One region of the Paenibacillus sp. IITD108 genome, then DNA from elsewhere that is predicted to be linked to it. Evidence: riboswitches for the same ligand, from Rfam matches in the RefSeq annotation. Region 1 holds a riboswitch; the other holds the start of a gene.

Region 1 (15,499 bases):
ACGCAGGCAAAAAACTGTCAGCAGCAATTGAAAACGAGCTTAAGATGCTGCAAATGCCTGCCGCCAGATTTGAAGTAAGCTTGCAGCCGCTTCTAGAAGCAGACCAATCGGTCAAGCTGAACAGCAATGGCATGGATGAAGCTGTGTTTTTGCTTTCCTCAAATCCGGGAGAGCCGCTTAAGCCGCTTAACAAAATCGCCTCCGGTGGAGAAATGTCGCGCATTATGCTGGCCTTGAAGAGCATTTTTGCCGAAATTGACCATATCCCTGTGCTTGTTTTTGACGAAGTGGATACTGGAGTGAGCGGCAGGGCGGCCCAGGCTATTGCAGAGAAAATGTCCCGTCTTGCTTTAACTTGCCAGGTGTTTTCGATTACGCATTTGCCGCAGGTTGCTTGCATGGCGGATCATCATTATGAAATACGCAAGCAAATTACCGATGAAAGAACGGCAACTGGCGTTACGGAACTAGTTCACAATGCCAGGATCGAAGAGCTGGCAAGAATGCTCGGCGGTGTGGAGGTTACGGAAAAAACTCGCAATCATGCACAAGAAATGCTTGATTTGGCACATGATTTAAAAGGTGCTTAAAGGAAGTAAATAAGGGAAACTTTTTGCGGACATAAAACGGTGAGCGAAGGGTAACTTAAAGGTACGCCATTGGCGATACTACCTTTTTCGTCTTACGATGGAAAGTCAGGGAGCGTGAAATCATTGAACTCCAATCAAAGGAAGCGATGGTTTGGCCTTGTTCTCGTGATCGTCGTATGCATGCTCGGTAGCTCCTCCGCTTTTCAACAATTTGCCGCATTGCCGAATGAACTTCGTTTATTCTCAGGCCAGTTGAAGCATTTACAATATGGAGTACCCGTTCAAGCAGAAGTATCGGTCGATCCACAAGTGCTGCAGGTTAACGGATCATCAGCTCAAACGTTATCCGTTAATTTGAAAAACCCGCTGTCATTACAGCCTTTTCAAAGTGGTCAAACAAACCTGAAGATGAAATTATTTGGTAAAATTCCTTTCAAAACTGTAAAGGTAAATGTAGTTCCAGATTTAAGGGTAATCCCTGGGGGACAGACGATCGGCGTAAAGGTGAAATCTGCTGGAATACTAGTCGTCGGCCATCACCAAGTAAAGGATGAATCTGGTCAGAAGCTATCACCTGGAGAAGCAGCTGGTTTAAAGCTTGGCGATCTTATAACGAATATTAATGATACTCCAATTAGAGAGGTACAGAAAGTATCCGAGCTTTGCGCCAAGTACGCTGATCGCAATAAGCCGCTAAAGGTTACCTTTAAACGTAACGGTCAAATAAAGGAAACATTGCTTCAGCCTGTATTTGATGCTGAGGATCAATCCTGGCGTCTTGGGCTGTATATCAGAGACTCTGCAGCAGGGGTGGGCACATTAACCTTCTTTGCTCCTGATCATGGCGTATATGGCGCTTTGGGACATGTAATAACCGATATGGATACACAAACTGCGATTGAGGTCGGTGAAGGGAAAATTTTGCAGTCGCATGTTACCTCAATTAACAAAAGCCAATCTGGCGAGCCTGGAGAGAAGAGAGCAACCTTCGTAAAGGAAGGACATATTCTCGGCAATATTGAGCGCAACACAGCTTTTGGTATCTTCGGTAAGATGAAGGAAGCCCCTGCACAAGGCTATAGCATGAAACCAGTTCCTGTAGCATTTGCTGAAGATGTCAAGGAAGGACCAGCAGAAATTTGGACCGTTGTGAACGGACAGAAGGTGGAACGTTTCCAGATTGAAATTGCTCATGTTTCCAAGCAATCTGCACCAGCTACTAAAGGAATGGTTATTAAAATAACAGATAAACGCTTATTGGATAAAACTGGCGGCATCGTTCAAGGAATGTCCGGAAGCCCGATATTGCAAAATGGTAAATTGATTGGTGCGGTAACACATGTGTTTGTTAATGATCCTTCATCAGGCTATGGCTGCTTTATTGAATGGATGCTGCAGGACGCAGGCGTCCTTAAGCCAACCAAATCCGCCCTGGCTGAGCAAGTGCAGTATGCAGTTTAACTCTGCTTAATAAACAACAAAACTGTGACTTGCATCTTGATTAGTTGAACTTTCCTTCAACTAAACAAGCTGTTAGTCACAGTTTTGTTTATACTCGTTGCTAAATTGTGTTAAAATTAAACAGTTCCATATTTGTCATATGAAAAGGCTCTATTTGTCGAATGATTTCGAATGGAATCAGATCATGTAGCAAATTATTAATTATATCGAAATTACATAAAAAAATAAAGAAAAAAAATTTTCGACAGGAGGAATTCAATTAGTTATGTCGAAAACTAAATTCAGACAACCTAAGAGCGAGACATCAATATCATTTCGAGGGAGGATTACACTTTGCACAAGATCGAAGTATTGTTAGCAGATGACAACAGAGAATTTACTGGCTTGTTATCGGAATACATATCCGAACAAAGTGATATGAAGGTTTGCGGTGTTGCGTATAACGGTGAAGAGGTAATAAGACATTTGGAGCAGACACGTAATGTTCCAGATATTTTAATACTTGATATTATTATGCCTCATTTGGATGGATTAGGTGTTTTGGAAAAACTGCGTGAAATGAATTTGAGTCCAATGCCTAAGATCATTATGCTAACAGCATTCGGCCAAGAAAATATTACGCAAAAGGCCGTACAGTTGGGAGCTTCATACTATATTTTAAAGCCATTCGATATGGAAGTATTGGCTAATCGTATCCGTCAGCTTGTGGGAGTGCCTGCCCACTCGACTTCAGCGCAATTCAGCACTTCATCCACATCATTGAAATCCAATGTAGTGCCAATGGCAAAGGGCAAAAATCTGGATGCGAATATTACGAGCATTATTCACGAAATCGGCGTACCAGCGCATATTAAAGGTTATCAGTATCTTCGTGAAGCGATCACGATGGTATACAACAATATTGAAATTTTAGGAGCAATTACAAAAACGTTGTATCCAGCTATCGCCGAAAAATTCAAAACGACGCCGTCACGCGTCGAACGTGCGATCCGCCATGCGATCGAAGTGGCGTGGACACGCGGCAACATCGACAGCATCAGCCATCTGTTCGGCTACACCATCAACATCAGCAAGTCTAAACCAACCAATAGCGAATTTATCGCAATGGTGGCTGATAAGCTGAGGATTGAGCATAAGGTGTCGTGAAAGGGTAAGAATTAAATATAACGCGAGAAGCAACAGACACTTCTTTATCGGAAATCCAATTCCGTTAAAGAAGTGTTTTTTATTTAAAGTATTTGATTGAATATCATTTTGTTCATGACAAACACAAACATATCATATATGATAAACAGACAATAAAAATATAAAAGCTTAAGGTGCCAGTAAGTAAAGTTGACTTTATTTAATTGGGTAAAAGGGAAGTGGGTGAGATTCCCACGCGGTCCCGCCGCTGTATAAGAGGAGTCTATGCTTAAATGCCACTGGGAAACTGGGAAGGCAGCATAGACGTTGATTCTTGAGCCAGAATACCTGCCTGAAAAGCTTTAGATCATTTTTCTACGAAGGATAGGAGGGTGTCTATTTTTGCATGCTTTTTTTGTAAGTGCAGTTTAGACCTCTTAACCTTCTGTTAAGAGGTTTTTTGAATTATAAGAATTTATAAGTTTTATCTATAAACTTGTTCTTATCATTCATCGGTATAGAGTAACAGGAGGAGTTTGAAAGAGATGAGAAAACAGAAGTGGTTATCGTGGCTGCTCATTGGCAGTTTGTTTGTTTCGGCGTTCTTGTTCCATGTATCGATAGCTTCTGCAAGTAAGGAACAGCAATCTACGTCTTCCATTAAAGAGCTGTATCGCGATTATGAACAAATTTCTGCTTGGGCATTAGAGGCTATACAACAAGCTACGGACAATGGCTTTGTCCAAGGCAGCGCAGGCAAGTTCAATCCGAAGAAGCCGATTACGAGAGCGGAGTTCACAAAGATTTTGGCAGCAATGCTAGACTTTGATGTGACCCCAGAACAAACAGGCTTTTTTACGGATGTAACGGACCAGGACTGGTTTGCTCCTTATGTAAACACAGCTTTTAATAAAGGCTTGATTACAGGCTACGCGAATAAATTCCAGCCTAATGCAACGATTACTCGTGAAGAAATGGCAGTTATAATCGCTAGAGCATTAGAGCTTGAATTTTCAAAATCCGCTAGTGTAATAAAAGATAGCAATAAAGTGTCAGAATGGGCAAAGCAAGCTGTTGAGGCAGTTACCGCACTTGGCATTATGACGGGCGATGCAGCTGGCTTTCATGCCAATCAAGCCGTTACTAGGGAAATGGCTGCTGTAGTTGCAGTTCGTGCATATGTATACAAGGAAGATTCAACAGCATTTCAAAAATCTTTGGAAATAGCAAAAATAACGGAGCAGTTGAAAAAAACGTCCAGCTTTATACAAGCAGAAGTAACGAATCCTGTCATAGCAAGCGTTGGCGGCGATTGGACGATATTTGGGCTTGCTCGTTCAGGCATACCAATCGATGCGCAATATTATAGTCAATATGTTAAAAATGTAGAGCAATTTTTAATAGAGAATTCCAGCAAGCTCCATCATGTAAAATATACGGAGTATGGCAGAGTTATTCTTGCGTTAACCGCGATTGGAAAAGATATAACGAATGCTGCAGGCTACGATTTGCGCGAGCCGCTTGCAGATTTTGAAACTGTTATTAAGCAAGGAATTAATGGCCCAATCTTTGCGCTTATAGCTTTGGATAGTAAAAGCTATGACATCCCTGTAGCAGCAGGCGTTAAAAAACAAACGACCAGAGAGCTGCTGATTCAGTTTATTTTGGATAGAGAAGTGAATGGAGGAGGCTGGGCGCTTGGCAATAACCCATCTGAAGCGGATCCGGATATAACGGCAATGGCTATACAAAGTTTGACTCCCTACTATAAAAATAATGAGAAAGTCACAAAGGCTATCGATCGCGGTTTGTCTTGGCTATCAAATGTCCAGCATGCAGATGGTGGTTATGCCACCTGGGAAACTGTAAATTCGCAGAGCGTCGCTCAGGTAATCGTTGCTTTAACAGGCCTTGGCATTAACCCTGATCAAGACGTCAGATTTATTAAAAACGGAAATTCAGTATTTGATGCATTGCTGGCCTACTCAGACGTAAAAGGCGGATTTTATTATGTGAAATCTGGTGGAAGCAGTAACGGCGGGGCTAATTCTGGTCAGATTGATTTGATGGCTACGGATCAAGCTTTCTATGCATTATCGTCCTATGAAAGATTTCTGACGAATAAGAACCGTCTCTACGACTTGTCAGACGTTTGATTTGGAGGTTTACATGAATAAAAAGAAATGGTTAACTGGTCTGGCAATTGTATGTGTACTGGCAATTGCATTTTTTTGGGGCGGAAATTTTCAGAAGCAATCGGTGAAAACAGATAATAATGTCGGTCAACTTACACACAATTCTTCATTAGAACAAACTGGCGAGGCAGGGAGTGCCACGGATGAGCTAGAGAACAATCAGGAGAAGCATCTGGAAAGTAATCCTGAAGTTCAATCTGAAGCTCAATCTAATGAAGGTTTAAAAGATGATGGGGAAGCTCCCGTCGATCAATCCAGCACATCCTCTACCATCATACCTGAACCTGATAAGCAGCCGGAGCCAGAAACTAAACCGATTGTGCCAACACCTGCAGCAACCGCGGCAAATGGATCCAATCAAGCTGCAGAAGCTTCAAATAATAGTGAGAAAGCACCAGCTTCTACGCCAGCACCAATTGAAACTAAAGAGCCAAACGACAAGGATAAATATCTCACCGATCCTGTTCTGCCAGGTAAACCAGAGCCTGTGGAGTGGCAGGATACGAAGATTGATAAACAGAAAGAGCTGACGGTTACATTATCGGTATCAGCAGCAACGATCCTCGATAATTTAAATATATTTGATGCAGATAAATTAGAGGTGCTACCGCAGGACGGAATAATTTATGCTGCAAAGAAGGTTGTTTTTTACGAAGGTGAATCGGTGTTTGATGTGCTGCTTCGCGAGCTGAAGGCAAATAAAATTCATATGGAATTTAATAGGACCCCTCTTTATAACAGTAATTATATTGAAGGGATCAACAATATTTATGAATTTGATTGCGGAGAGTTAAGCGGCTGGATATACAAAGTAAACGGCTGGTTTCCCAATTACGGAAGCAGTCGTTATGCCTTACAGGACGGGGACGTAGTGGAATGGGTTTATACGTGTGATTTAGGCAGAGATGTTGGCGGATATGTTGCGGCAGCGGGAGAGTCCAAATGAGCAAGGATGTCTTTTCTACCTTTCATCCCATCGTCAATTTTACTTTTTTTGCAGCGGTATTTATGTTTAGCATGATTTTTATGCATCCCATTTTTCAATGCCTGTCATTTATTGGCGCAGTTACCTATTCCATTATGTTAAACGGGAAAAAAGCAGTTATTTTCAACTTTGTTTATATGCTGCCCCTAATGCTGATTATGGCGTCACTCAATCCTATGTTTAACCATGCAGGAATTACCATTTTGTTTTATGCCAAGAGCGGAAATCCGATTACCTTGGAATCCATTTTGTACGGCGTGGCGATGGCTGCGATGTTTATAACCGTTATTATTTGGTTTTCCTGCTACAACAAAGTGATGAGCTCGGATAAATTTATTTATCTGTTTGGCAAAATAGTGCCGGCATGGTCTCTCGTGATAGCTATGGCGCTTCGTTTTGTACCGCGCTACAAAGAGCAGCTAATCGCTATTTCTAATGCGCAAAAATGCATCGGCAGAGATATAACGCAAGGCCATTTGGTGCAAAGAGCGCGTAATGGATTAACGATCCTGTCCATATTGACGACCTGGGCTTTAGAAAATGCAATCGAAACCGCAGATTCTATGAAGGCAAGAGGATATGGCTTGCCAGGAAGAACAAGCTTTTCTATTTATCGATTTGACGGCAGAGACCGGAATGTTTTTATTTTGCTTGTTTGCTTAATTATCATTATTTTTATAGGTGCAGCAATAGGGGAAAATAGCATTCGTTTTTTTCCTTCAATTAAATATACAGAAGCAACAGCGTTCAGTTTAGTTGTCTATTTTGCTTATTTCGTTTTATGTATGATACCGGTTATTTTGTATGTGTGGGAGGAATGGAAATGGACTTATATCAAATCGAACAGTTAAGCTTTTCATTCCCGGACAGTGAGAGCGACGCGCTTAAATCTATAAGCCTAAGCATTAAGAACGGCGAGTTTATCGTTATTTGCGGCCAATCCGGCTCGGGAAAGAGCACTTTACTGAGACAGCTGAAGCCAGTGCTTTCACCTCATGGGAAGCGCAGAGGCACTATTTATTATCGCAGCAAGCCTGTTCAGGAGTGGGATACGCGCACGCAGACGGCGGAAATCGGTTTTGTTCAGCAAAATGCAGAGAATGGCATCGTAACGGACAAGGTATGGCATGAGCTGGCGTTTGGGCTTGAAAGCCTCGGCTTTGACAATGCAGTCATACGTTTGCGCGTTGCTGAAATGGCCAGTTTTTTTGGCATACAGCATTGGTTTCATAAAGGAGTGACCGAGCTTTCAGGCGGTCAGAAGCAGCTCCTCAATTTAGCTTCCATAATGACTATGCATCCTTCCATACTTATTTTGGATGAGCCGACTTCACAGCTTGACCCGATCGCCGCTGCTGAATTTTTAGCGTCGCTTAAAAAAATTAATCAGGAGCTGGGCACAACTATCGTAATTACTGAGCACCGTCTCGAAGAAGTGCTGCCGCTCGCCGATCGATTGCTCGTTATGGATAACGGCTGCTTGTTAATCGATGACCCGCCAATAAAAGCCGGACAATCGTTATTCGAGCTGGCTCACCCGTTATTTGCTTCGATGCCTGCGGCTATGCAAATAAAAGCATCCATTGAAAAAAGCGGCGCTTTGCCTATCACAGTTAAGGAAGGCCGGCAATGGCTGGAGTATTTTGCAGCGGGTAAGGAAAGAAAGGAAGCAGCGACGCTGCCTAAGCAATCGGAGCAATCGCATGGCGAAGCAGTGATCGTATTTAAAGAGGTATGGTTTAAATATAATCAATCTGGCCCGGATGTGATAAAAGATTTAACCTTTTCCGTTCGCAAAGGGGAGTTTTATTGTATTGTCGGCGGGAATGGCGTAGGGAAAACGTCCGCTTTATCGCTGATTAGCGGCATTCACAAGCCATATAGAGGTGAGATTTGGCTTAGCGGCAAAAAATCGACAGCATGGAGCACGAAAGATAAATATACGAAGCATTTAGGTATATTGCCTCAAAACCCCCAAACGCTTTTTGTGAAAAAAACAGTAGAGCTTGATCTATACGAAATGCTGCAAGGCTCTGCTATTACAAAAGAGCAAAAGCAGGAAAAGGTGATGGAGATTGTTCGCTTCGCAGAGCTGGAAAAGCTGCTGAATAGACATCCTTACGATTTAAGCGGCGGCGAGCAGCAGCGTGCTGCTTTAGCTAAAGTGCTCCTATTAGAGCCTGTGATTTTACTGCTGGATGAGCCGACAAAAGGGCTGGATGGCTACTTTAAGCAGAAGCTCGCACAATTGCTGACGGGCTTGAACAAACGTGGCGTTACGATAGTGATGGTTTCTCATGATATTGAGTTTTGTGCGCAGTATGGCCAGACTTGCGCGATGTTTTTTGACGGTAAGCTGATTACAGCTAACGCTGCCAAATCATTTTTTGCCGGAAACAGCTATTATACGACTGCTGCAAACCGAATGGCGCGGCATATTTGGAAGGATGCGGTTACGGCTGAGGATGTGATTTCACGATGTCAAAGCTTAAGGTAGCTATTCACAATCGAACGTTAATGTCTGCGTTAATGATTTTGATCATTATTCCTGCGACGATTATGCTAGGTATTTTTTTATTGGATGACCGAAAATATTATTTTATAAGCCTGCTTATTATTATGTACGCTATTGTTCCATTTCTTATGGTGTTTGAAAGACGCAAGCCAGCGGCCAGGGAACTGATCGTTATTGCCGTTCTTGCAGCCATTGCCGTTGCGGGAAGGGCAGCTTTTTTTATGCTGCCTCAGTTTAAGCCTGTCATAGCTATTGTTATTATTGCAGCAGTCTGTCTTGGAGCTGAAGCGGGATTTCTGGTAGGAGTGACCACAGGCTTTGTATCCAACTTTTTCTTCGGTCAAGGCCCCTGGACCCCTTGGCAAATGTTTTGCTTTGGCATCATCGGCTTTATTGCAGGCTTACTTTTTCAAAAAGGCTGGCTTAGCAGATCAAAGCTGGCGCTTTGCCTATTTGGAGGCGCGGCAACATTTGTTATTTATGGCGGGATTATTAATATTGGTTCTTTGTTTATATTTACAGGCCAATTTTCTTGGACCGCACTAGCCGCCGCTTACGTTTCAGCGTTTTGGTTTGATCTCATTCATACGATTGCTACGGTTGTATTTCTGTATATTTTAGCCAAGCCAATGATTGAAAAACTGGATCGGGTTAAGGTGAAGTATGGTCTAGTGGAGTAACTAAGGTCCTATTCCATCATTCCTATTTACAATTATTGAAGCATTTGGAATAATGAATGTTCACATAATTGGTTAAATATAGGAGGATCAAATTAGGATGAAGATTAGAGCGAACAGGGTTACAGGCATTATATTATTTGTAGCGCTAGCGTTGCTAATAGCTGCTGCAGCACCATTGCCGGCAACGGCACAAACATCATCGAATGAGTCTAAGAATTATGAATTGCTGCACTCGGAGTACAAATTAATCGACGGCCAAATGAAAATAACGGCAGATGTACGTGTTACAGCTGGCGAAAATATTACAGTTTTAGCGGTAGGCTATGATAAATCAGGCAATATTATCGAAATGAAGACAAAAACTGAATTTAGAATGTCAGGCACCACGGGCGTATTTCAATTCATGATGGACAAAGGAGAGCAGCTGGATAAGGTGGATATCCAGGCAATCGGAAAAATTGAAGAGCCTTATAAAGTGCTTGCCCAATCGATGGTAAAAGAAAAGGACCATGTCGAAGCATGGATTGCAGTAAGGACTGGATCAAGTCAATATATGAATGTCGTTGCAAAGGGATTTAATAAAAATGGGAAGCTAGTTGAAATTAATGGCGCTTCTGAATTTGTAATGTCAAACCATGCATCCGTATTTAAAATTAAGCTTAATGAGGTTAACGATATTGAGAAGGTACAGTTTTTAGTGTTGATAGATGATCAAACTTATGTGGTGGATTACGGCACTTATATAAAAAATGGCCGCTTAATCGTTACTGCAGTCGTTAAGAACGGTTCAGCTCAAAACATAACATCCAGAGTTACACCTTACGATGCAAAAGGTAAAGAATTAAATATTCAAACGAATACCTCATTCGCAATGTCAAAATATCTTTACAAGCTGAATATGGAAATAAAGGATACGAGCGCTAATAAGGTTGCTTTGAAATTTTACGATGAAACGGGGAAGACCGAGTTAAGCAAGCGCGGAATCTTGGTTACGATTGACGGAGCTGGCTTGGCAGTCAAGCAGCCGCCAGTTAAGAAGGACGGCAGAGTCAGTGTTCCTATGAGAGATATATTTGAAGCATTGGGAGCTGAAGTTGGATGGGAACAAGAAACGAAAACGATTACTGCGGCTAGAGGAAGCAAAGAAATTATTCTTCAGATCGGTAATAAAGAGGCGTATATTGATGGAGAAAAGATTACGATTGATGTAGCTCCAGAAATCGTTAAAGGCAGCACGATGGTACCGATCCGGTTTGTAACAGAAGCGCTTGGCTCAAAAGTGTTTTGGGATAATGATTCACAGACCGTGATGATTATCCGATAAGGAAACTAGAAAGGACCTGTTGAAGGTCCTTTTATTGTGTATTGAACAGAGGAATCGGCAATGAATCGACAGCTTCCTTAGCTATCTGGTCAGTCGTTCCGTTATTGCGGTGGAAATCGCAATTTTGAGGCGGCAAAAGGACAGACGTTCCGTTATTGAGCAATAAATAGCACAGTTAGCCCGATTTAGTGCCGAATAGCGGAATGTGTGACCGTCAAATTAATAAAATAGCGTTTTTTATGCAAATAGCGGAACGTGTGACCAAGTGGTGAAGTATTCCTCTTCCATTTTCGGCACATTCTAAATGAGAATTAGCTTTTTATCGGCAGAATAACAGATACTGCGTAGGCTCCAGCAAGGACTCCTATAAAAAAGAGCAGGCATATGAGATCCATAACAGCAAAGCGAGTCTGATAGTAATAAGTGCGTGCCGAACCCATCTGGAACCGTTTGGCTTCCATTGCAATCGCTACGCGCTGTGCGCGCCGTATGCTTTGCGCCAGCAAGGGGACGGCATATTGCTGCAGCCGTTCATACCATCCTCGCACGCCGGGACTGAATTGTATGCCTCTTATTTCTAGCGCATTGCGCCTGGCTCCGATTTCTTCCCACAGCAGCGGCAGCATACGAATGGCTGCAATAAAGCTGTAAGCATATTTGGCTGGCATACGAAATTGCTGCATAAGGGCGTAGAATAGCAGCAGCGGTTTCGTGGTGAGCGCAAAGAGCATGCCAAGAGCCCCAAACGACAATGTTTTGAAGCCGATTAATAGTCCATGATGAAAGCTTTCATTGGATATTTTAATCAGCCCCCACGACCACCAAATCTCTGAGCCCTTGCCAAATAGTATCATAGTTGAAGCGGAGGACAGAAAGGTAAGTATAAATGGCGAAGTGAAAAGCAGCAGCTTTTTTCCGCTGTATCCGCTATATGCGAGCAACAGCACCATGTAAAACACCATTTGGTAGAAAGCGAAGTCAAACTGATTATTTATAAGTGCGATAAGCAGTAGACTCATAAATATAAGAAATTTTCCAGCAGGATTTATGCGGTACAGCCATGTTTCTTTAGCTGGTTGGAATAGCTTCATCAAGCGCAAGCTCTCCCTTCTTGCCTGAAATCTCATCTGTTGGAGGCTTTTTAACGGTTAGTTTGCCTTGCGCGATCTGCCATATTTCGGTTGCAAAATGATTCATAATGTACAGGTCATGTGTAATCATTATAATGATTGTCCCGTCTGTACGCAGCTGTTCGAGCAGCTCAAGGATAGCAAAGGTGCTGCGTGCATCCTGCCCAAATGTTGGTTCATCCAGCAGCAGGATGGAAGGCTTGTGGGATAGCGCTGCTGCAACGCTTAGACGCCGTTTCTGCCCAATCGACAACTGATAGGGGTGCCGATGCCGCTGCGCATCCAGCTGAAATAATTGCAGCAATTCCTTCGTTCTGTCCTCTATATTATTTGGCTCAAGCTGCTCTAATTTCAAGGCAAGTGATATTTCTTCATCGATCCGATTGGTAACAAACTGCATTTCCGGATTTTGAAATACAAAGGACAGCATCTTGAGCAAAGAGGAACGGGGTGTTTTCCGTCTTAAAAACCTATTTGTTCGGTCTCTGTGCTCAACAAGCTCGCCATATATGGTATAATAGCCTTTTGTTTCAATTAGCTGCATGAGGGAAAGCAAAAGCGTGCTTTTGCCTGCGCCGTTTTCGCCGCATATTGCGATCCATTCTCCAGTTAAGGCAGCCGCTTGCTCTACGAAAATGGAAGGCGAGATATCATTTGATTGATTGCCGGAATAGCCTTTCGTGTAAGAGGCACTAAAGTGAAGCAGTTCTAAACCGTCATTATTCGCTGGATTGGGTAATTTGGCAGGATGCTCGACAAGCAGCCTGCTGCGCGCCTTTACGATCCTTGCATAGTTGTCTGTCCTCATATAATCATGCCATACATCTGGATACCAGATGCCATGCTCAATGAACTGAGATTTATAGTTGTTAAATATAACGGAAGGGCTGTCATCTGCGATAATCGCTCCATTTCCATCAAATAACACGATCCGGTCCACCCAGTCGGCAATATAGGAAATTTGATGCTCCACTATGACCACGGTTTTTTGTTCTGCGTGCTTTTTTACTGTTTCCCATATTAACTCAGCACCTTCCGGGTCCAGCAGCGCTGATGGCTCGTCAAGAAACAAAGTATCGGGCTCAAGCAGCAGGATGGATGCCAAGGCCAGACGCTGCTTCATTCCTTGTGACAACAACTGAATTTCGGTATGCGGATGAGCCAGCTTCAATCCTACAGAATCGAGAGCAGCCAGTATTTTTTGATCCATCAATTCTCTTGGCACGTTAAGGTTTTCCAGAACAAAGCCGAGCTCTTCATCAACATAGGGCATGCAAAATTGCGTATCAGGGTCCTGAAAGACGAAGCCCCATGAGGCGGGCGGAGTAAAACGGTCGTACTTGAGCGGCAATTCAATAGAATTAGGAATTATACCGCTTAATACCTGCAGCAGCGTTGATTTTCCGCAGCCGCTTGGTCCTAGGAGCAGCACCTTTTGTCCCTTTGGAACAACAAAAGAGAGGTCCTTGAAAATCAAGGACTGCTCTCCTGGAAACTTTAGCGTTAAATTGCAAATTTCCGCTGCTAAAGATAACTTATGTTCTGACATAATATTTGTATGCTTCAATAACAGCACCTCAACATTCATCTTAGCGGCTTAAAGATTGATAGTCTTCCTCGGAAGCTGGACGAAGGGAAGAAGTGACGCCTGTTGCTTCAAGCGCGCGTACTAAGAAATAGGCGAATACCCCGGCGAATAAAAAGGCGCTGCCGACTCTAAGCCCATATTTTAAAATAAGCACCCAGGTTTCATAGTTAGCGTAGCCATAAACGAGGTCAATGAGAAAGGAAGCGGCAGCGGACATAATGCCCGCGATGCCGGCTACTGCCAAGCCTGCCTTTTTGTAACGGACGGCTGTAAATAATAGCTCAGCCGCCAAGCCTTGAAAGAAACCGTAAACGATCGTTTGCAATCCCCATTCTGAGCTTAGCAGCGCCGATATGCTTGCTGCAGCCAGACTGGCGATTAATGCAACGCCTGGCTTGCGAAGCAATAAATAAGCGAAAGGACCAGCCATAAACCACATGCCGTAAGTTAATTGTCCCGCTTGTGGGAATAATGGTTTTACGATGCCGTACACGCTATCCCATAGCTTGAAAATAACCCCAAAAACTAAAGCTACCATTACGGTAACGAGTATGTGCGAAAATTTGAGACTGCTGCTGCGTTGAGCTGAACTAGACATGAAAACACTCCTTCAATCATGCATGATAATAAAAATTTTACATAAAAAAAACCGGCTGGCAGCGCAGACGGTAGAAGGGTCCCCAAAAACATGTTCTCTACGCTGGCATTATCCAGATCAGATTAACGGTCAGCTGCGCATACTAGCAGCAATCTCAGCCTGAATGACTCAAGCACCCGTGTCAATTATGTAATTAGCAATCATGTTACAATAGAACGGCTTGATTTGCAATACTAGATGCAGAGTGATTTTTTATGCTGCAGCAGGAATGGAGGTACAGATATGATTGAACTTAAACAGCTTATACAGATGATGGAGAAAAAAGATAAATTGGCCTTTTACGACTATTTGGAATCTTATCGGCCAATTGATTTGGCGGAGTGCGTTGAGCAGATGAGCCGGACACAGCAGCTTACTTTTATGGAGCGTATTCCCGTGCTGCTGGCAGCGGAAGTGCTGGAGCATGTAGAGCCGCTTCTGCAGTATCAAATATTGATTCATTTGCAAGAAAAAACGACAGCGCTTGTGCTTAATGAGATGTCAGGCGATGTTGTGGTCGATATGATGCTAGCCATACATCGCAATCAGGCTGCGCGAATGCTGAATTTGCTGCCCGATGATTATAGAGAAAAGCTGCAAATGCTGATGAGCTTCCCTGAGGAAACCGCCGGCAGTCTTGCAACGGTAGATTATATTGCAGCACGAAGCATGTGGACCGTGGAGCAGACGCTCAAGCATATTCGCAAGGTAGGGCGAGATGCAGAAATTACAGCGTATATTTATGTAATTGGCGCTAAGGGCGAGCTGCTGGGCGTAGCTTCGCTGAAAAGTATTATACTGGCTGAACCGCATGTTCAGCTATGGGAAATTATTGTCGAAGCGGTATCCGTGCCCGCTATGATGGAGCAGGAGGAAGCGGCTGATGTGCTGTCGCGCTATGACTGGGTAGCACTGCCTGTTGTCGATACGCAAAATCGTCTGATCGGCGTTATTACGGTTGACGATTTGATCGATGTTATGCAAGAGGAAGCTACGGAGGATATCCAGAAGCTCGGCGGCAGCCAGCCGCTTGAGAACAGTTATTTTAAAACGTCAGTTTTTCAGCTTTATAAAAAAAGAATAGTATGGTTATTGATATTGTTTGTTGCTGAAGCCTACACCGGCAATGTGCTGCGACATTACGAAGATACGCTGTCAGAGGTTATAACACTTGCCTTTTTTATACCACTTTTAATTGGAACAGGCGGCAATACAGGAACGCAAACGGTATCCACGCTGGTGCGTGCGCTTGCGATGGGCGAGGTTCGT
Region 2 (15,499 bases), on a different contig from region 1:
AGTGTAACAACCGTATATCCTGGCGCCGCTCCTGAAGAGATAATGGAGAAAATTACGAAGCCAGTCGAGCAAAGGACTAGAAATTTAAAGGGAGCTAAAAATGTCAGCTCCACATCATTTGAAAATGCTTCATCAGTCATTATTGAATTTGAATATAATACGGACATGGATCGGGCAGAAGATAATGTAAAGGAAGCGTTGGAGCAAATCACATTCCCTAACGGGGTGCAAAAGCCATCTATTTCCAGAATGAATATCAATGCCTTCCCAGTCATTTCCTTGAGCTTGTCTGACAGCTCAAAAACGATGCCGCAATTGACAGAAGCAGCTACGGATTTTGTTATTCCTAGACTCGAAAGCATTGACGGCGTAGCAGCAGTTCAAATTGCCGGTCAAAGCGTGAAGGAAGGCGAGCTCGTATTTAAGCAGGATGTATTAGCCCAGCTTAATATGACAGAGGATATGGTGAAAGGCATCATTAGCGCTTCTGTGCTTTCTGTGCCGCTCGGTATTTTTGAATTTGGCGATAGTGAAAAGTCGGTCATGATTGACGGAAACATCGCAACAGAAGATGAGCTTAAAAACTTGGTAATTGTACCAGGCGTTAAGCTGAGCGATGTTGCCGATATTACGATTGAAGACAAGGTAGAATCTGTTTCCAGAACGAATGGTCTGGACGCGATCGGGATTAACATCGTCAAAGGCGCTGATTCCAACACGGTCGAAGTAGTTAACAAGGTTAAGGATGAGCTCAAGAAGCTTGCGGAACAAAATGAAGGCATGACCTTTGTTCAATCGTTTGACCAAGGTGAACCGATTGAGGAATCTGTCAATACGATGCTGAGCAAGGCAGTAATTGGCGCATTGGCGGCCATCTTAATTATTATGCTGTTCTTGCGTGATATCCGCTCCACAATTATTTCTATCGTATCTATCCCGCTATCCATTTTGATGGCCATGATTGCATTGAAGCAGATGGATATTACACTAAATATTATGACGCTTGGTGCGATTACGGTAGCGATTGGCCGCGTAATTGATGACTCTATCGTTGTTATAGAAAACGTCTACCGCAGATTGTCGCTTTCCAATGAGAAGCTGAAGGGCAAAGAGCTTATTTTGTCAGCTACTAGAGAAATGATCATTCCGATCATGTCCTCTACGATTGTTACCGTAGCTGTATTCCTGCCGCTTGGCTTCGTTTCCGGCATGGTCGGCGAAATCTTTATGCCGTTCGCATTAACAGTCGTTTTTGCGCTAGGCGCTTCCTTGGTAGTAGCCGTTACAATTGTTCCAATGCTGGCGCATATGATGTTCCGCAATGGGCTCAAAGAAGGCAAGAAGCATGATTCAAATCCAAGCAAGCTTGCCCGCAAATATAGAGGCTTGCTTGAATGGTCGCTTAATCACAAATTGATCACATTCGGAATTGCTGTCTTGCTGCTTGTCGGCAGTTTGGGCTTATATCCGCTAGTCGGCACAAGCTTTATTCCGGACGATGAGCAAAAAATGATGCTTATCACTTATAACCCGGCTCCGGGAGAAACACGCGAGCAGGTAGAAGCAATGGCGCTTGATGCTGAGAAACTGCTTATGGATAGATATAAAGATAGCGATGATCTTAAAGTAGTACAATATTCCGTGGGCGGTGCTAATCCAATGAGCCCGGGAGCGTCCAAGCAAGCTTTATTTAATTTGAATTATGATAAAGACTACAAGGGCTTCAGCGAGGAAAAGGAAAAAATCGTACCTCTGCTTAAGGAGCTTGGCGGCAAAGGGACCTGGAAGGAGCAAGACTTTGCTGGCGGCGGCTTAGGCGGATCGGGTCTTTCCATGCTCGTGTACGGTCCTGATATGAAGTCGCTTGAGCCTGTAGTAAATGAGCTTATGAATAAGCTCAAGGAAAAGGAAAATCTGAAAAATATCAGCTCCAGTTTGTCAGAAACGTACAATCAATATCGTATCGTTGCAGATCGTGAAAAGCTGAGTCAGGTAGGTCTTACTGCGGGACAAATCGCGATGGAGCTAAGCCCTGTGCGGGAGCGTCCGCTGCTTGCAACGATTGAAAATAATGGCGATGCCGTTAATATTTACGTAAAAGTAGAGGATCGCCAGTACAGCAGCTTGGCTGATTTGGAAAATGTGAAGCTGCAGTCGCCGCTTGGCATGGAGGTTTCGCTCAAAGACGTCGTGAAAATAGAAGAAGGCGAATCTCCTAACACGATTACAAGAAGCAACGACAGAATTTATGCAGAAGTTAAAGCAGATGCAACGGTAGCCAACATCGGCGCGGTATCCAGTGAAATTAATAAAATGATTAATGACATGGATATCCCTGGAAATATTGAAATTACGATGGGCGGCGTTACAGAGCAAATTAACGAGACGTTTTCTCAACTTGGTCTTGCAATGCTGGCAGCTGTAGCTATCGTATACTTGGTTCTCGTTCTAACGTTCGGCGGTGGTCTAACGCCGTTTGCAATTCTATTCTCACTGCCGTTTATTGCAATCGGCGCGATGGTCGGCTTGTTTATCGCAGGCGAAACGATCAGTGCTACAGCAATGATCGGCGCACTGATGCTGATCGGTATCGTAGTAACGAACGCAATCGTCTTGATCGACCGTGTCATTCACAAGGAAGCAGAAGGCTTATCAGTCAGAGAGGCGCTTCTTGAGGCAGGAACAACTCGTTTGCGTCCAATTCTGATGACTGCGATCGCGACCGTTGGTGCACTGCTTCCGCTTGCACTCGGTTTTGAATCGGGAGGCCTTATTTCTAAAGGCATGGCAATAACCGTTATTGGCGGCTTGACCAGTTCAACGCTTCTTACACTAGTAATAGTTCCAATCGTGTATGAGTTCCTGAATCGCAAGCGTGCGAAGGTTGCTTCGTCAAAATAAATAATATGTGCTGCTCCTGCTGCCGTCATGGTTAGCGGGGGCAGTTTTTTATTTTGGAACCGGCGCACAACGGCAGTGCTGCGTACAAACATAATTGCAATGCCTTTCTCAAGTAGACATTCGAATAGCAAATAAGCTAAAATTTAATAATATGTAGAACAAAGAAAAGAGGGTATTGATATGTTTCGTGAGATTACTGCAGAACAACTGGATGTTTTATTAACAGATAACGCAAACATTAATTTAATTGATGTGCGTGAGCCTGACGAATGGGAAGAAGGGCATATCGCGCAAGCCCGCAGTATTCCATTATCGCAATTTCAAGCGAGAGAGCATGAAGTACACGACGTTCCTGGCGAAGTTATATTTATATGCCGCAGTGGAGGCAGAAGCGGCAGAGTATGTGAATATATGACCAGCCAAGGCTATGATGTTATTAATGTTGATGGAGGCATGCTTTCCTGGAAAGGCGAGGTAGTTACAGGAGAATAGCTTCTTAAGCAGGAGGTGGTCGCATGAATATTCGAAAAATACGGCTTGATGATAATGGCCATCTTCATACTAGCGAGGACCGCGACGAATATGAGAAGGATTATGCCCGATTAATTCAATCGCCGGCTTTCCGAAGACTGCAGGGCAAGTCGCAAGTGTTCGGTGCAGGCTCGGGTGATTATTATCGTACAAGGCTTACCCATTCGTTGGAGGTATCGCAAATTGCTCGCGAGGTGGCGCGCAGATTGGGCAAATCGTATGCTTTCCTTCAAGGCAATGAGCATCCCGGTCTTATTCTGCTCCCAGAGGTAGTCGAATGTGCTTCACTGGCTCATGATTTGGGGCATCCGCCATTTGGTCATAAAGGAGAGCAGGTGCTGAATGATTTGCTTCGTTCCTATAATGGCTCCTCTTATGAAGGAAATGCTCAAAATTTTCGTATTTTAATGTACTTGGAAAAGCGGGCGGGAAGTGAGAGAGGTCTTGACCTGACTGCAGCTGTGCTGTTAGCTATTAACAAGTATCCGGCTTCGCTCGCTGACCCGGCTGTCGTCAAGGGCGTGTATCCGATGGAGTGGAAGGGGATCCATTATTTGCGCGAGCTCTGGCAAATGCCGGAGGGATGCAGCACGTTGGAGGCTCAGTTGATGGATTTATGCGATGATATCGCCTACTCAACCCATGATATTGAAGATGGCATTCGCGCAGGAAAAATTCAATTATCGAACAGCTTCTTTGAAGATGACCGCCTTGTGGACCATATTATGACTGAGATTTTGAATGATACGACGAGCCAGGAATCGATGCGCTGGGAACAGACCAATATAAGACATATGGTCGAGTGCGTGCTGACTGATTACTATCAGCAATGGCAATCCGTCTACGAGCAGTTTGACCGTGAAACGTCCCGGACGAGACGCGAAATGAAAGCGAGATGGGTAAACCGTTTTGCCAATCAAGTCGGTATCATAGAGGATCCCGCAAACAATTGGAAAAGGATTACGTTTGTACGGGATGGGGTAGAAGATATTGAATTGCTCCGCACGATGGAAATATTAAAAAAGCTCGCTTGGGTGACGCTTATAAAGGACTTCCGCGTGCAGCGCCTGCAAAAGAGAAGTGAAATTATGATTCAGCGCTTGTGGGACAGCTTTATTGACTATGATGCAGGGCGCAGCATTTTGCCTCCGGATTGGACCGAAAGCTATGACAAGCACAAGGCCATATGGCCATGGGAAAGGCTCGTCGCTGATTATATCGCCGGCATGACAGACTCGTATGCAGAAAAAGTGTACACAGAGCTATTTGCCAGCCGGTCAGGCTCCATATACGAAAGGGACTAAACGAAAAACACTCTACTGCCTTTGTCGGCGGAAGAGTGTTTTTTATGTTGAGCGTCCGTCTTTGTAAGCTCATTTTAAACTTTACAGGTTTCTATATCCGAAATTGGCGAACAATAGCGGTCGGAATCGTAAGAAACAAAGTATATAGAAAGCTAGCTGCATTCCTGACAAAACACGCATAAATACCTTGAAAAACACAAATGTATATGAAAATTCATACACAATGCGCTGGAATGCCCCGAAAACCCCAATTGTATATGAAATATCATACAGAACTGGTCGATGCCGCCTCCAAACGGCTAAATGTATATGAAAATTCATACACAATGTACTGGAATGCCCCGAAAACCCCAATTGTATATGAAATATCATATAGAATCAGTCGATGCCGCCTCCAAACGGCTAAATGTATATGAAAATTCATACACAATGCGCTGGAATGCCCCGAAAACCCCAATTGTATATGAAATATCATACAGAACTGGTCGATGCCGCCTCCAAACGGCTAAATGTATATGAAAATTCATACACAATGTACTGGAATGCCCCGAAAACCCCAATTGTATATGAAATATCATACAGAATCGGTCGATGCCGCCTCGATAAGTACTTTGCAATAGCAAACGCTGTTTTGAAAATGAGCACTCATGCGCCCAAGCTAACTGATTTTCCTCAGTTTGTTGGGGAAACTTACATTGGAAAACTGTTGTCGTGTATTACTAGTTGGTCAGCCGTTCCGTTATTATGCCCAAAATCGTAGTTTTGAGGCGGCAAAGTGACAGACGTTCCGTTATTGATCCATAAATCGCAGAAAGTGCCCCTTTTGGAGCTGTATAGCGGAATGAGTGACCGCGAAATGAAGAAGTTGGCGGTTTTTAGGCAAATAACGGAACGTGTGACCAAGTTCATTCATTGTGTAGAATCGTTTATTCATGTATTCGCCCAAGCTAACATATATTGTATAGCAAAGTACAGGCCTTGCTTGTGCAGCATGACAGGAATGGGGGCGATAATAAATGAAAGCCCGGTCTCCGGCATATCCACTGATCGATGAAATGCAGCTGAATGAACAGCAGCAGCTTACAACAGGGCAATTCTCTATAACAGGGATGAATTGTGCGGCATGTGCTGCCAGAATAGAGAAGGCGTTGCAGAAAAAGGAAGGTATCAGTGAAGCAGCTGTAAGCTATGCATTTCGCACCGCTTGGGTCCAATATGATACTCGGCAGATTACAATTCCTAAGCTTTTGCAAACCGTAGAGAAGCTGGGCTTTCACGCCTCAGCCAATCAAACCTCAATAGAGAGTATTAAGCAAGAAAAAAACAAATTGAAAACCAGACTGCTGTGCTCTTTATTATTAGCTATCCCGCTTCTGCTGAGCATGACTCAGCATGTGTCATGGTTGCATTTTATTGCTGAGAGCTTGCCGCCTCTGCTTTTTCATCCTTGGCTGCAGCTTGCACTTGGAACGATTATTCAGTTCGTAATCGCCATGCCATTTTATTTTGGCGCCTTTCATGCCCTTAGGCAACGAAGCGCGAACATGGATGTGCTAGTCGTATTAGGTACGTCAACGGCTTATTTTTACAGTCATTATGTTGTATTCCAAAATGAGCTGTGGAAGTCAAAAGAGCTGCTGATGGCAGGCATTCCACTATATTTTGAAACGTCTGCGGTTGTCATAACTGCTATTTTGTTAGGCAAATATATTGAATCCGCCGCCTCGCTCAAAGCACATGAAGCTAATTCAAGCTATAATGACTTGGCCAATAAATTAGCAAGAGTGCTGCGCAAAGAAAAGTGGCAGGAAGTAAGAAGTGAGTTCGTTAGAAAAGGCGAGCTGGTCGAGGTGCGAGAGGGCGAGATTATACCTGTGGACGGCTTGCTGCTTGAGGGCTGCTCCACAGTAGAGGAGTCTTTGCTGACGGGAGAAAGTAAGTTTATAGAGAAAAACCCAGGACAGCAAGTATGGGCAGGCACAAAAAATGGAGCGGGAAAACTGACGATACAAACCAATGCCGCGGGCTATGATACGCTGCTTAGCCAAATAGAAGAGCTGGTCAGGAAGGCGCAGCGCTCTAAAGCGAATATTCAACGACAGGTTGATCGAATTGCTGCTATATTTGTACCCATAATTATGCTGATCGCGACATTGACATTATTGCTGTGGGGAATATGGCTGGATACGGGCAATTGGCAGCATGCTGTTTTGTGCATGGTTGCAGTGCTGCTGGTAGCTTGCCCTTGCGCGCTTGGCTTAGCTGCGCCCTTATCACTTGTGCTCGCTTCGGGGCGATTGGCCAAGCAGGGTGTCGTCGTGAAGGATGCCAGTGCACTTGAGCGTTTGGCAGCTGTCGATACGATAGTTTTTGATAAGACAGGAACGCTTACGACAGGTACGCCGATTATTACACAAATTATTGCTCTTGGCATGACGAAGCACCGTTTGCTCAGCTATGCTGCAGCCGCTGAAATGCAAGCCGAGCACCCGCTTGCAAAAGCAATTGTCAGTCGTGCAGTAGCTATGAAGCTGCAGCTTCCTCAAGCCGAGAATAGCAGCTACATAGCCAGCTCGGGCGTCAAGGCGCAAATAGACGGGCATCTGTTTATGCTTGGACATTTAAGTTTTTTGAAGCTGCACCAAATAAACCCTGTATTGCTATTATTGCAGGAAGCAGAAAAAAGAGAGGCCAATGGCGAGACGGTGCTGTTCGCCGCTTGGCAAAATCGTTGCGCAGGCTTTATCAGCTTTAGAGATCCGATAAAAGAGGAGGCTGCTGAGCTCGTATTTGCGCTGCGAAACACATATATAACGAGTATAATGGCAACTGGCGACGGGGCGGCGCCCGCCCATGCGATTGCTGCCCAAGCTGGAATCGAGCAGGTATACGCTTCGCAAACGGCTGCGAGCAAGCTGGAGCTGGTGCGTCAGCTGCAGCAGCATGGGAAGCAAGTCGCAATGATTGGTGACGGCTGGAATGATGCGCCTTCCTTGGCTGCTGCCGATGTGGGCATTGCAATGGGGAGCGGAACGACAGCGGCTTTGCATGCAGGACATATTACACTGCTCTATTCTAGACTTAAGGCAGTTACAGACGTAATTGCGGTTAGTAAATTGACGATTGCGAATGTGAAACAGAACTTGGGCTTTGCCTTCCTGTACAACATGCTGATGCTACCGCTCGCTATAGCAGGTCTGCTGCAGCCGTGGATGGCAGGAATTGCAATGGCGCTAAGCTCGATTTCTGTTGTAAGCAATGCGCTTCGGCTGAAGCTGCAAATGAATCGCAGATACAAAGGAGCAGCGAAAGGATGATGATAACATGGCATGAGGCGGGACTAATATTGCTGACAGGTATTTTCGGGGCTCCCCATTGCATGGGCATGTGCGGAGGGATTGTAACGACGGTTGCGCTTAACAGCTCTTTTTCTGCATGGCGGGCGAGCCTGCTGTATCACGCGGGAAGAATAACCTCCTATACGCTGCTTGGAATGGTGATGGGCCTTGTTGGTTCCTTCCTCAATGTCGCAGGCAAGGTAGCAGGCTTGCAAGGCGCAGCATCTATTATAGGCGGTATTTTTATATTGCTTTGGCTATGGCGGCGAAATCAGCTGCCATTTTTAGCGGCTTTGTCTGCAAGGCTGCATCATCAAATGACCCCAAGGTCAGAGCGCAGTGCCTATATGGAATCTCTGCATATTGCTTTAACAGGTTTTGCCTTCGGATTTCTGCCCTGCGGGCTGACCTATGCGATGCAGATGAATGCTGCTGCTTCGGGTACAATGGTATCGGGGGCTGTTATTATGCTGTTATTCGGCCTTTCTACCTTTCCTGTACTGGCAGCGACAGCGGCAGCAGCAAAGCTGATTACTAGAAAAAATAGAAGCCTGCTGCGCAAAATCGGCAATGCCGCTGCTTTATTAATAGGAATCATTGCCATAATGCGCGGGCTAGCTGCTAATGGCCTTATTCCGTCTATAGCGATATGGCTATGGTAGTGATAAATGTTATAAAGTGCGGACCGCTTTCATTTCGCGAAACAATGTGACCGGTTTCTCTTGTCCGAGCTTGATCGAGAGTTTAGCCTGCCAGTCGCCTGGCATTAGCGGGTAGCCTTCTCCGATATAAGTACCGGGCTGCTGCTCTTGAAGCGTGAAATTCATATCGCCGCAAAACATGCCGATCATACTGAGCTTCACGGACAGCTCGGCCCCTGTGATCGGCAGTTGATCCTTATCTGCAAGCTCGATAATAAAGGTGTTTGGTGTGAGTACTTTTGCCGGGGCTGGCGTAACCGTCCATATGGCCTGCAAGTCAGCTTGAAGATGCTCGGTAGTAACAGGCAGGCTTTCCTCTTTTGCAGAAGGATGCAATGTATCTTGAAAAAAATAAAAAATTCCGAAAATAAGGATGACGATAGGCAGGCATATTACAATTGCTTTAGATGAATAGTGAGCGGGTGATGCTTTTCTATTCATAAGCGCACTCCTTTCGATTTATGGTCGGGAATGGACAAATAGGCGGTTGAAGTGTATAGTTACTACTGACAATTTTATTTTAATTAAACAGGTGCTAATCGATCGCAGAGATGCTATCTTACGTCGGTCAGCATAATTGGGAAACCGGTGCAAATCCGGTACGGACCCGCCACTGTAATGCTGGACACCAGCCTTGCTGGAAAGTCAACATCAGTTAATGCCACTGAGCAGCCGCTGCTTGGGAAGGCGCTGATCGTTCAAGCTGAGTCAGGATACCTGCCTGTTTAAAAGACGCTTATGCCTACGAGGAATTAGGGAGGTGTTCGGGGGATCCATTGTTTGCAGCAATCCTGCAGGCAATCACGGGCATTTCCGACACTTGTTGTTGGGAATGTTTTTTTGTGTTTCAGCTAGATATAGAGAATAGGAGAGAGATGTTCAATGTGGAAAAATAAAAAATGGAATAAACGAATGCTGCTGTCCTTGCTAGCTGTTATTTTGACAGCTATGCTGGCTGCCTGCGGAGCTGGCAGTACGAATCAGCCTAGCGCTACGCCTTCATCCAGTTCAGCTGCCAGTACGCCTGAGACGACGGCTTCACCGACTCCTGATCAGGAGGCCGAGACTGCCTATCCCTTGACACTTAAGGACAGCACTGGATTTGAGCTTACGTTTGAAAAAGCGCCTGCCAAGGTTGTTTCTATTTTGTCCAGCGAGACTGAAATTTTATATGCGATCGGTGCAGGTGAGCAGGTTGTAGGTGTTGATGATTTCAGCAACTACCCGCCAGAGGCGCTGGAAAAACCAAAGGTGGGAGATGTAACAACAAATATTGAAGCGGTGCTTGCATTGGAGCCTGATTTGGTGCTTGCTTCCTCTACTATGAATACTGCCGCAGTAGAGCAGCTTAGAGCTTTAAATATTAACGTATATGCAACGGATCCGAAAACATATGACGAAGTTGCCCAGAAAATTGAATTAATCGGTAAAATTATGAATAAACAAAATGAAGCTGCTGCAGTAGCGGGTCATATGCTTACAGTTAAATCGGAAGTGACAGACAAAATTAAAGATGCAGCGAAAAAGTCGGTTTTCTTTGATGTTTCTGATGGATGGACAGTTGGCTCCGGCGAGTTTATCGATGAACTGATTTCACTAGCTGGCGGCAGCAATATTGCTGCTGAGCAGCAGGGCTGGTTCGAAGCTGACAATGAAATGGTGATCAAGCATAATCCGGATGTGATATTATTCTCAAGCTACGGAGGGGATACAAACGCTCTGGTGGATGGAATTGCAGCAAGATCTGGCTGGGATGCTATCGAAGCTGTGAAAAACAAAGCGATTTTCCCTATAAATGAGGATCTTGTATCGCGAGTTGGCCCGCGTCTGGCAGACGCCCTGCAGGCAATGTCTGCTGCGGTTCACCCTGAGCTGTTTGAAGCGAAATGAAAATAAAACTTTACTTGTATGGAGGAGCAGCATTGCTCCTTCTTGCTGTTTCTATTATTACTAGCCTTTCTTTAGGCTCAGCGGGCATTTCGATTCAAGATGCCTGGCGCATACTCGTGCATTATATGTTTGGCTTGTCTATGGATAATTCCAGCTTTAGCGGTGCTGAAGTAGCCATCATTACGAAGGTGCGTCTGCCGAGAGTTCTGCTTGCAGTATTAGTAGGAGCAGCTCTGGCCCTTGCAGGCGCGGGCTTCCAGGGTGTGCTGCGCAATCCGCTTGCAGATCCTTATACGCTCGGCGTCGCGTCCGGCAGCTCGGTTGGCGCTGCCTTTATTATAGCTGGCGGGCTGCAGCTTGCCTTGGGGATTTGGACGCTGCCGCTGACAGCGTTCGTAACGGGTACAGCAGCGCTGCTGTCTGTTTTATGGCTGGCTAGACGCAACGGAGCGATGAATATTGAGACGTTAATCTTATCGGGCGTTATAATTCAAGCTTTTTTAGGAGCTTTCGTATCGTTAATGATCTCGATGTCACAGGGCGTCGTTAATCAAATTTTATTTTGGATTATGGGTTCGCTCGCTTTAAGAAGCTGGGAGCATGTTGGGATGATTTTACCGTTTGTTGCCGTAGGACTGCCTGTCCTGTTCATTTTCAGCCAGCCGCTTAATTTGTTCATGCTTGGTGAGAGGCATGCGGCTCATCTTGGGGTGAAGGTGGAGAGGACGAAGCTGATCGTGCTGCTCTGCTCCACCTTTTTGACAGCAGCTGCCGTATCTGTATCCGGCGTAGTCGGCTTTGTCGGTTTAGTCGTTCCGCATCTTGTTCGCTTGCTGATCGGTCCGGATTATCGTTTTTTATTGCCGCTATCGGCAATAGGCGGCGGAATGTTTGTGCTTTGGTCTGACACACTGGCAAGAATGGCAATGAGTCCGAGAGAAATTCCGCTCGGAGTAGTGACCGCTTTGATTGGTGCCCCGTTTTTTGCTTATTTGCTTATCCGCAGAAAGAAAGAGGAAAGTAAGGGAGGGCTATTATGATACAAATCAAAAACGTTTCCCACTTTATCCAGTCAACTGCAATATTAAAGCAAATAAGCTGTTCCTTCACGGAAGGGAAAATATACGGGATTATCGGACCTAACGGGGCCGGGAAATCGACCTTGCTGCAGTTGCTGTCCGGAACTGTCAAGCCAAGCAGCGGCGAAATATGTCTTGATGACAAGCCTGTTCATTTGATCGCGCGAAAAAAGCTGGCCAGATATATGGCTGTTCTGCTGCAGGAAGGCATTCCTCCATTAGGCTTTACAGTAAGAGAAATCGCAGCAATGGGAAGATTCCCCTACCAGAACTGGCTTGGGGGCGAGGATGCTGATGTGGAGAACATGATTGATGAAGCGCTTGCTGCCATGGGAATTGAGCATTTACAGCATCGCAAGCTGGAGCAGTTAAGCGGCGGCGAAAGACAGCGAGTGGCATTAGCCAAGCTGATGGTTCAAAACCCTTCACTTTTATTATTAGATGAACCGACTACTTATTTGGACATTGGCTATCAAATGCAACTGATGGATCAAGTGAAAGCATGGCAGCAGGAACGTAAGCTGACCGTGTTAGCCGTGCTGCATGATTTAAACCTGGCCGCTATGTATTGCGACGAAATCATGGTGCTTCATCAAGGTCAAATTGCAGCTGTCGGCACGCCTGCGCAGGTCGTCACCTCGGAGCTGTTAGGCAACGTATACAATACGAAAGCGGTTGTGTTTGACCATCCGGAAATTCAAGTTCCGCAAGTGCTTTTAACGCCTGGCAATTAAAGCTTACTGCTTAATATTAGTTGAATTGAACAGGATGATATTGAATGAGTGCGCTGCTTTTTACATTAAATGTTACAAAGTTATGACAACCGCAGCTTTAGACTGGTCGTCTCTATGATTTAGTGCAACTTTAAAAGGGCATGCTCGTCTAATTATGAGATTGCAACTAAATACATAGTTTTTGTAAAAAGGAGAATTATCCATGTCTATTCAGAAAAAGCATAGTCGGCTGCAGCGGCTGGCAGTAGCATCTGTACTGAGCGTAGCGCTATTGACTTCTCCGGTAACGCCATCGGCTGTCCATGCTTCAACAATTACGAGCGGAACATCATATGTTATTTTACATATCGATCAACCAGAGGTTTATTTGAATGGCGAGGCATTTACGTTGGATTCCCCGCCCATTATCCGCAAAGGAAAAACTTATGTGCCAGCTAAATTTTTAGGCGATGCCTTCGGGATGAAGGTAGAATGGATTGAAAAAACGCGTCAAATTATGATGGAAACGCCCAAATTCAATATTCAATTCGATACCGTAAACAAGGAAGTATTTGTAAATGGCCAGCGTTTTAACTTTGATGATGTAGCTATGCTTGCCAACGGAAGATTATTAATCAAGTTGACCTGGCTCTCTGATTACATGGGGGCTTCCTATATATACGATCACGAGCTTAGAAGGGTCGAGGTGCTTCATACCCGAAAGCCGGAAGGCGTATATGATCCTGAGGAAAAAAACTCTACTCCAGTTGCGAAATTTGCACTTGGCAAAACGGAATACCGCAAGGGGGAGCCGATTAAATATATAAATTTAAGCTATGATCCTGATGCCGAAGGCTTGAAGCTGGAATGGAAAGGCCGCGAGGATGTGTTTTTTGAAGCAGGAACCTATCCCGTAACCTTAACGGTTACAGACAAAAAAGGAAAGGTGAGCGTGCCTTTTACAAAGGAAATTGTCGTAACGGATGAGGTCTATTTATCAGAGCAGGAATATCCGATCTATATGCAGCCTGTTGGCGGTTATGTGAAAACGGACTGGAGCACTCTTTATAAATATTATTTGAATTTGCCGGATCTGCCGAAAAAAGTAACGGAAGATAACTCCCGTACGCTGCTAATGAGCGACAGCCCCGAAACCTTCAAGGAGCTCGGTATTTTGTACCAAGACAAAATCAACGGCAAGGGAAGACTGTATGCGGACCATATTAATGGAACAGAGGAGACAGTATCGTTTGCTATTCTGGCAACGAACACTTCGGATCATGATGTAACAATTAAAACGACTAACAAAGGCGAGGTATACCCGTCCATTTATGCGCACTTGATTGGCAGCGAAGCGATGGTGGATTTTTTGATGGGAGAGGACAAGCAGGAGCAGATGGTCATTCCTTCTGGACAAACGTTCGTCTACAAGCAGTTTCCTGATTTTCATCCTTCACAAGGCGTTAATTTGATGTACGATGTAGAAACAGACGGCGAAATCCAATTTACTTTTGCAGCGGACAAGGCAGTATCGTCTGCTATGCTGGACTTGCCGAAGCTGGCTTTCAACGGCCATATTCGCGGCACCTTCCAGACGACAGGCTTTGATTGGAAAGTGGATTTATCCGAAAAAGGCTTAACGGCCCCGCTAAAGCTTGTGCTAGGTGACGGTAAAGTCGATCCATTCGTACAGGGCTATGATCCGCAGCGCGGAACGGAAGCCGTGCTATCTGGAAACTATGGCACTGTGTACAAAATCCACTCGGAAAAGCCGAGAAAAATGGCTATCATGCTTTTGGCCAAAGGCGGTTACTTCAAAGGGCCTTTCAAAATTAACGGTGAAATGATGAAGGCGCCGGCATCGGGAGTGTTGACTGCATTCGACGGCATGGTCATGCTGGCAAAGACTACAGGAAGGGAACAAAGCCTGGATATTGAATTCAGTCCGCCGGCTGGCTCAGCGTTCCCAATCAATTTGATCTTCTATCCATTGGAGGAGCTCGATTAATTCATTTTGAAATATCAAGCAAGCTGTCTCATTGTCCTAAAAAGAAACATCGCACGTCCTTGATTAAGGAAGTGCTGTTTTGAACAAAGGATGCGAGGCAGCTTGCTTGTATACGTTTATTTTCCCAAAGTGCTGCTTTTTTTGTATAATAGCTTAGTAGTTGGATCATTGATTTGAAGGAGAAGGTCGAATGTCTAGCAATCAGCATGTCAAATTAACCCGTAAGCAGTGGATCGCGTCATTTAGCATATTGGCAGGTATTTTGGTTATACTCGCTATCGCGCTATATTTCATGATACAGTCGATTACTGGCAGGGATGCAGTTAATCAGGGAACGATCGAGCATGTAAGCCAATACAGCTATCAGAGGCTGGAAGCGTCCAATGGCGCCATTATTCATCAGTTAGTGACGAAGCCGTCCAATATAACGCTTGAAGCCATACATGATAATGTTACTTTAAGCAACAGGGTAGGCATCAATGGCGGTTTTTTCTTTGGCGACCAATTGCTGAGCATCGCCGTTGTGAACGGTACAGCTGTTAATGGAAAGGCTAGCGATTACGGCAGCGGCGGGGAAAATGTGAAGTATAGCCGAGGAACCTTGGTATGGGACGGCGCAGCAAATACAATGAATGTGCAGGTTCTAAGCAAAGCAGAGGAGATACGCGTTAAAGACTATACGCGTTTCTGGGCACAGGGCGGCATAAGCATGAGCCTGCAGCAGGACGATCAATGGCTGAGCCAGGCTAAGCTTGAAGAAGCGCCATTTATGGATTCGGCCAGATTGCGATCAGCTGCCGCTTACGATGAAGCGGGCATGCTGTACCTTTTCGTTAGTGAAACGAAGCATACTTTGTCTGAGTTTCGGGCAGCTGTAGTAGAGCAGACTGGCGCTGGCAAGCTGATTGACGGCATTTTTCTTGACGGCGACGGTTCCTCACAGCTGCTTGCCAAGGAAGCAGCATTGCCAGGCGATTCCAGACCGGTTGTACAAATGATGAGGATTTTAAAATAAGGAAGGAACTAACAGCGTA

The links. A riboswitch is a leader RNA that binds a small molecule or an ion and turns the genes downstream of it on or off. The one in region 1 is predicted to bind cobalamin.
Region 2: it holds a riboswitch for cobalamin, as region 1 does, so the genes downstream of both, V1L65_RS05930 (ABC transporter substrate-binding protein) here and V1L65_RS07985 (S-layer homology domain-containing protein) in region 1, are expected to answer to the same signal.

What each region holds. Positions count from the first base shown of each region.
Region 1 covers NZ_JAZHCT010000007.1:31,678-47,176, forward strand. The annotation lists gene recN (DNA repair protein RecN) at 1-590, shown strand, start outside; gene spoIVB (SpoIVB peptidase) at 714-2,051, shown strand; gene spo0A (sporulation transcription factor Spo0A) at 2,385-3,197, shown strand; cobalamin riboswitch at 3,352-3,546, shown strand; gene V1L65_RS07985 (S-layer homology domain-containing protein) at 3,722-5,332, shown strand; gene V1L65_RS07990 (DUF4430 domain-containing protein) at 5,346-6,317, shown strand; gene V1L65_RS07995 (energy-coupling factor transporter transmembrane component T) at 6,314-7,207, shown strand; gene V1L65_RS08000 (ABC transporter ATP-binding protein) at 7,180-8,853, shown strand; gene V1L65_RS08005 (ECF transporter S component) at 8,835-9,551, shown strand; gene V1L65_RS08010 (copper amine oxidase N-terminal domain-containing protein) at 9,649-10,875, shown strand; gene V1L65_RS08015 (energy-coupling factor transporter transmembrane component T family protein) at 11,187-11,966, opposite strand; gene V1L65_RS08020 (ABC transporter ATP-binding protein) at 11,944-13,554, opposite strand; gene V1L65_RS08025 (ECF transporter S component) at 13,595-14,191, opposite strand; gene mgtE (magnesium transporter) at 14,474-15,499, shown strand, end outside.
Region 2 covers NZ_JAZHCT010000005.1:93,048-108,546, reverse strand. The annotation lists gene V1L65_RS05960 (efflux RND transporter permease subunit) at 1-2,901, shown strand, start outside; gene V1L65_RS05955 (rhodanese-like domain-containing protein) at 3,082-3,393, shown strand; gene V1L65_RS05950 (deoxyguanosinetriphosphate triphosphohydrolase family protein) at 3,417-4,736, shown strand; gene V1L65_RS05945 (heavy metal translocating P-type ATPase) at 5,753-8,053, shown strand; gene V1L65_RS05940 (sulfite exporter TauE/SafE family protein) at 8,050-8,736, shown strand; gene V1L65_RS05935 (FixH family protein) at 8,746-9,216, opposite strand; cobalamin riboswitch at 9,289-9,514, shown strand; gene V1L65_RS05930 (ABC transporter substrate-binding protein) at 9,658-10,665, shown strand; gene V1L65_RS05925 (FecCD family ABC transporter permease) at 10,662-11,705, shown strand; gene V1L65_RS05920 (heme ABC transporter ATP-binding protein) at 11,702-12,478, shown strand; gene V1L65_RS05915 (stalk domain-containing protein) at 12,681-14,465, shown strand; gene V1L65_RS05910 (phosphodiester glycosidase family protein) at 14,656-15,480, shown strand; gene hrpB (ATP-dependent helicase HrpB) at 15,499-15,499, shown strand, end outside.